DNA from 2 places in the Tissierella carlieri genome. Region 2 is predicted to be linked to the other one. Evidence: a T-box and tRNA genes for the amino acid it is inferred to sense, from the RefSeq annotation. Region 2 holds a T-box; the other holds one or more tRNA genes.
The links. The T-box of region 2 lies ahead of lysS (lysine--tRNA ligase). A T-box ahead of a tRNA ligase gene usually reads a tRNA of that ligase, here a tRNA-Lys.

Region 1: it encodes a tRNA-Lys, which carries the amino acid that the T-box ahead of lysS (lysine--tRNA ligase) is inferred to sense. The anticodon was not compared.

What each region holds. Positions count from the first base shown of each region.
Region 1 is NZ_JAHLOH010000014.1:5,641-9,066, reverse strand. It holds gene KQI38_RS02465 (Fic family protein) at 21-1,094, opposite strand; tRNA gene KQI38_RS02460 (tRNA-Arg) at 1,701-1,776, opposite strand; tRNA gene KQI38_RS02455 (tRNA-Leu) at 1,827-1,910, opposite strand; tRNA gene KQI38_RS02450 (tRNA-Lys) at 1,934-2,009, opposite strand; tRNA gene KQI38_RS02445 (tRNA-His) at 2,062-2,138, opposite strand; tRNA gene KQI38_RS02440 (tRNA-Arg) at 2,159-2,235, opposite strand; tRNA gene KQI38_RS02435 (tRNA-Gly) at 2,245-2,318, opposite strand; gene KQI38_RS02430 (metallophosphoesterase) at 2,409-2,888, opposite strand; gene KQI38_RS02425 (XTP/dITP diphosphatase) at 2,890-3,426, opposite strand, start outside.
Region 2 is NZ_JAHLOH010000050.1:87,226-90,651, forward strand. It holds gene lysS (lysine--tRNA ligase) at 20-1,540, opposite strand; T-box leader at 1,765-2,032, opposite strand; gene KQI38_RS18635 (ABC transporter ATP-binding protein) at 2,085-3,161, opposite strand; gene KQI38_RS18640 (ABC transporter permease) at 3,227-3,426, opposite strand, start outside.

The DNA.
Region 1 (3,426 bases), on a different contig from region 2:
CTTTTTCTTATTGTTTATATTTATAAAATATCTATTAAATCATAAAAACTGTATACCCTATTCCTTTGCTTATCATCTCCATATATCTTGCCACTTTCAGCTAAATCTGTTACATATCTTCTTGCTGTGTTGTAGCTTACACCTATTACTTCTTGCATTTTCTTTATTGTAAATATAGGTTTATTGAATATAAATAAAACTGCATCATCAGATATACTTTTTTCTTTAGCTATAGACATCATCTCGATATACAGACTTTCTATAGATAACAGCTTTTCTATATATTTATCTGCTTGCTTTATTGCTGAATTTAGGAAAAATATTATCCACTCTTTCCATCTGGGTTTTTCTAATCTTAGTCCATTTAATAAAGCATAGTATTTATATTTGCTTTTTTCTAATTCTTCGCTTACAAAAAACGATGGATACGATATAATGCCTTTATCTAACAAGTAAATTATTATTAATATTCTTCCTAATCTTCCATTCCCATCCAAGAAAGGATGTATTGTTTCAAATTGACCGTGGATTATAGCTGCTCTTGAAATATATCCAAAATCATCTTCGTATTCATCATTTATATACTTTTCTAAATTTGACATATATTTCTCTACCAAAGTTGCTTCTGGAGGAATATATGTTGCGTCTTCTTTTCTGTCTGTTGGCCCTATAAAATTTTGGACTTTTCTATATGAACCTGGGCTTCTGCTTTGTCCTCTACTATCTTTTAATATAGTTTCATGTAACTTATAAAACATTCTTGTAGAAATAGGTATTTGTTTTAACAAGTCTTGTGCTTTTGTTAGCGCATCAAAATAATTGAGTACTTCAGTTATATCTTTATTTGTATTTCCAGTTACTTCTGATTCTATAACTTCACTAAAACTTGCTTGAGTACCTTCTATTTTAGTAGATTGCACTGATTCATTCATAGAAAATAGCATAAGTAATTCTTTTTTTATTACTGATCTCTCTAATATCGAATTGAATTTTTCAACTTTAGCTCTAGCTTCTCCTTCTAATTTAAGTATTTCTATGGTGTCGGAATTATCTAAACTTATCGGTAAAAAATTAGGCTCAAATGGTTTCTTCATAATATAACCTCCTATAATATATTATACTATCTAATTGCATTTATTTCAATATATATATTTTTTTGAAATAACCATGAGATTTATTATATTATATTTCATATTTAATTATATTATGAACTTAATTATTTCGTTTTAGTCAATAAATCCTCTATATTTTACTATCTTTTTGTTTTCCTTCTTTATTCCATCATATATGATCCATATATTCCTTTACCTAATCATAAGTTCCAACAACAATAATTTTTCTATGTTTTCCACGATAGGGAAAAGTTATATATATTACAAAAGATGAGACAATGAATGATAAATATTACCTAGTTTATATATTAAAATCCTGATAAGAATTTAATTTTTATTGCCAGTGAATTAAATTATGATGAAAATGAATTAATCTTCATTTAGTAAATATTTATGAAATAAAAGGAGGGGTAAAATTCAATATGGTATAAAAAAACACCTAGAATAATTCAGGCATTTAGAATGAGTTAAAAGAATAATCAAAAGAATAATCTTTTTTATTATTTAATGCATTAATTTTTCAGAAGGGTTAAAAAAGGGTTAAATCTAATTTTGGAAAACCCTCAAAACCCTTCCACTCATTGTATTTGGCACACCAGAGAGGACTCGAACCCCCAACACTCTGATCCGAAGTCAGATGCTCTATCCATTGAGCTACTGGTGCATATTTAATATTACGTATAAAAAAAATTGGCTCATGCCAATTTTTATGTATGGTGCGGGAAAGAGGACTTGAACCCCCACGTCAATGACACTAGATCCTAAGTCTAGCGCGTCTGCCAGTTCCGCCACTCCCGCATATGCCCTTTATAAGGCATTAGTGGTGATCCATCCGCGACTCGAACGCGGGACACCCTGATTAAAAGTCAGGTGCTCTACCGACTGAGCTAATGGATCATGATAAATTGTTTTGCTAGCAAAATTAGTTTTATTACTTCGATGTTAAATATGGGGTGGATGATGGGATTCGAACCCACGACCTCCAGAGCCACAATCTGGCGCCATAACCAACTAGGCCACACCCACCATATTTTAAATTATTAAGCTGGCGCACCTAGGAGGATTCGAACCCCCGGCACACGGATTAGAAGTCCGTTGCTCTATCCTACTGAGCTATAGGTGCTCTCACAGTTGGAGCGGGTAAAGGGGATCGAACCCTCGCAGCTGGCTTGGGAAGCCAGTGCTCTACCACTGAGCTATACCCGCATAGTTCGATACTCAGTGATCACTTAATCTTTTATTCGCTAACAATTTAAAATTATAGCAGGTTCTAAATACAAAGTCAATAGCATATTATTAATTTATTTCAATTATTTTTGTTTCTATTGTATTTCCAATGTTTATGATGCCAAAAGTTTTTATTTTTGTAGCATTTCTAGGCAAGGAAGGGCTTCCTGGATTCATTATAATCATGTTTCCTATCTTCTCTATAATAGGTACATGTATATGACCAAATAACACTATATCAGCTCCTAATTCCAAGCCTTTATAATATAAGTTTGCTATTCCATTCTGCACATTATATTTATGTCCATGGGTCAGAAAAATTTTCTTTCCTTTAATCTCCACTAACTCATCTTCATTATATTCAGTATGAAGATAATCTCCATTACCCTTTACTATTATAGTTTCAAATCCTAGTGCTTTAGATATTGCAACACCATCAGTTACATAATCTCCAAGGTGAAATAAAATATCCGGTTTTTCTATCTCTGATAACTTTTCGATAATGCCCTTATTATTTCCATGGGTGTCACTAACTACTGCTATTCTCATATTAATCTACCTCTAATATATTCTTTAGAGCTTCCTTTAGATTTTCTAATGCTTTTGCTCTATGGCTTATTTTATTTTTTATTTCTTCTCCTAATTCTCCAAAGGTTTTGTCATATCCATCTGGAGTAAATAAAGGATCATATCCAAATCCATTTTTACCTTTTGGCTCAAATCCCACCTTACCCTTACATTCTCCATAAACTATTGCGCTCTCCTTATCCTCAGTAATTAATACTATAACTGTTTTAAATTTAGCATTTCTCTCCTTCAAAGGTATATCCTGCAACTCTTCCAATAGTTTATTATTATTTTTCTTATCATTTCCTTCTTCACCTGCATATCTTGAAGAATAAACTCCGGGTTCTCCATTTAATTTATCTACGAATAATCCTGAATCATCTGCTAAAACCATATAATCTAGCCTTTCAGCTAAAGCCTTAGCCTTTTTTAAACTATTTTCTTCTAAGGTTTCCCCATCTTCTATCACTTCTAAATCACCTAATCCTACATCTTTTTTAGAAACTACTTCTATTGATAA
Region 2 (3,426 bases):
TTTTAATAAGATACTCGATTTATCTTCTTATCAATGGAAACGCTATTACATCTTTTATAGATGGAGAATCTGTTAAAAACATCATCATCCTATCTATTCCTATTCCCAGACCTCCAGCTGGTGGCATTGCAGTATCTATTGCTACTGCAAATTCCTCATCCATTGGGCTTGCTGTTTCGAGTCCTGCTCTCAATTTATTAGCTTGGTCATGTAATAATATTCTCTGTCTTAATGGATCATTAAGTTCTGAATACGCATTTCCAAGTTCTACTCCAAAAGCATAAGGTTCAAATCTTTCAATTAATTCTGGATTAGACCTATGAACCTTGCATAATGGAGAAGAATCTAATGGAAAATCTATTACAAAGGTAGGTTCTATTAAGTATTTGTCGCTATAAGCTTCAAATAATATTAAAATCAAATCTCCTTTTGAAGTTTCCTCCAACTCTAACCCTTCCTCTTGCTCCTCTAATAAAAGCTCCTTCTCTTTTATTAAACTTATTATATTTTCTCTTGAAAGTATTTCTACATCTATACCTGTATTTTCTTTTACAAGATTACACATAGTCTCTCTTTTCCATGGAGCTTTAAAATCAATTTCTACTCCATCATAAGTTGCCTTAGTCGTTCCTTTTACTTTTAAGAATACATATTCGTATAGCTGTTCCATAAGTCTCATCATATCATCATAATCCGCATAGGCCATATAACATTCAAATAATGTAAACTCTGGATAATGAGTTCTATCTATACCTTCATTTCTAAAGGCTCTTACCATGGTATAAACTCTATCAATCCCCCCTACCATTAGTCTTTTTAAATATAATTCTGGAGATACATTCATAAATACTTCACAGTTTAGAGCATTTACATTAGTTATGAAAGGCTTTGCCTCTCCTCCACCGTATTTTGTATCTAATATTGGTGTCTCCATCTCCATAAAATCTCTTCCATCCATAAATTCTCTTATGGCAAACATAGCTTTTGAGCGGTTAATAAATCTTTGTTTTACATCTTCATTCATTATCATATCAAGGGAACGATGTCTTTGTCTTAAATCAGCATCTTGAATCCCATGATATTTTTCTGGTAATGGTCTTATGGATTTAGAAAGCATAGTGATTTTCTTTGCCTCTACAGTTATTTCTCCTGTTTTAGTTCTAAATACACTCCCTTGTACTCCTATAATATCCCCTGTATCTATTAGTTTAATTAGATTATATTCTTCTTCTCCCACATCTGCTTTGCTTATATAAATTTGAATTGTTCCTTGCTGATCTCTAATATTTAAAAAAGTAACCTTTCCCATCCTTCTTAAGAGCATAACTCTACCTGCTAAAATAAATTCTTGGTCACTATTTATAGAATCAAAATTTTCCATTATATACTTAGAATTGGAATTTGTGATAAAAGAATATGGATACGGGTTAATCCCGCACTCCTTTAATTGAATTAATTTTTTTACTCTTTCTACCATAAATTCATTAGCATCTTGCATTATCTCACTTAAATTATTTAAATCTGTATAGTTGTTATACATTGATAATACCACCTTTCATTTTTTTAATAGATATTTATATATCCCTAAAATTTTTATAATCCAATAGGAAAGCTTTCATAAATTACTCTTTTAAAATATGAAATCTCCATAAATGGATTTCAAAAAAAGATACTTTAATAACACTTTGATATAAGTTCTTTTTATAATTTCAAGAATATTTATCTTTATGACAATAAAAAAACTCTCACCTCCAAGACATAAGTCTTGGGGACGAGAGATAATTACTTCGTGGTACCACCCCAGTTTATTAATATGTCACCATATTAACCTTTTCAAGTACGTCTCTTAACTGTATAGTCAATAGGTTATACTCTAGCTCTTTAACGGGAGCTCCCGTTACATCATCCCCTATTTTTAGGTTCAATGTAAGACTCAGAGGCTTTTTTCAATAAATATTTTTTGCTTCCTCTCACCAATGGAAACTCTCTGTAAAAAATTTAATCCATTTACTCATCTCTTCGCAGTCTTTTGATTTTTATTTATTCTATTATACTTTATTTATAAAGTCAACGTTTTTTTAATATTAATATATAGCTTGTTCCGTTATCTTATCAAAAACATGCATTTGCTTTGTATCAATAGAAATTCTCACAATCTCACCAACTTTTATATTTAATTCAGAACTTACCTTTGCTTTAATACTCGTTTCAGATAAATTTAAATACAAATTATCTTCAGGACCGAGATGTTCCACTACATCTACTTTTGCAAACTCTGTACCATTTTGACATATCTGTATGGCTTCAGGATGTAAACCCACTACAACTGTTTTATCTACATAGTTCTCCATTGCATTTTCAATTGATTCTGGAGATATTATATCAATACCATTGAAATGAAAATAAATTTTATCATTAATCCTTTTTACTACTGTATCAATAAAATTTATTTGTGTATCAATAAATCCTGCTACAAACATATTCTTAGGATGATGATACAATCTTTGAGGAGTGTCAACTTGCTGAATTACTCCTTCTTTCATTACGACTATTCGAGTTCCAAGGGTCATTGCTTCTGTCTGGTCATGGGTTACATAAACTATAGTTGCTTGCAGTCGATGATATATTTTGGCAATTTCTGCCCGCATCTGAATTCTTAATTTTGCATCTAAGTTTGATAAAGGCTCATCCATAAGAAAGACCTTTGGCTCTCTAACAATAGCCCTCCCCATGGCAACACGTTGCCGTTGACCACCAGACAATGTTTTGGGCTTGCGATCTAGCAAATCATAAATATTAAGAATATTTGCTGCTTCTTTTACTTTACAGTCAATTTCTGCTTTTGGTAATTTACGTATTTTCATACCAAAGGCTATATTATCATATACACTCATATGTGGATATAAAGCATAATTTTGAAAAACCATAGCAACATCCCGATTTTTGGGCAATATATTATTCATAATTTCTCCATCAATTTTTAGTTCTCCACTTGATATTTCCTCCAAACCTGCAATCATCCTAAGTGTCGTAGTCTTTCCACAGCCTGAAGGTCCTACAAAGACTATAAATTCTTTGTCTTCAACATTTAAATTGAAATCTTTTACAGCTGTGAATCCATTTTCATATATCTTACTAATATTTTTTAGTTGTAACTTCAAACAACATCCCTCCCTTCTCTATATGTTTTCATATATCATTTAACTTAGTTCTGGTTGAGAAACTTCTAAATAAATGATTGATTCTTTTTATTTTCTAATTTGTCATTATCTTCAACTAAATTCCTTGGATTTCTTCTAAATAATACACATAAAATAGATGTAGCTGATAATATAGATAGGAAAAACAATATATTAGATACAGTGTTTAGATGGTTTAGATATTGTAATGCTGGAACTCCAATATTAGGTTGTATATAAAAATCCA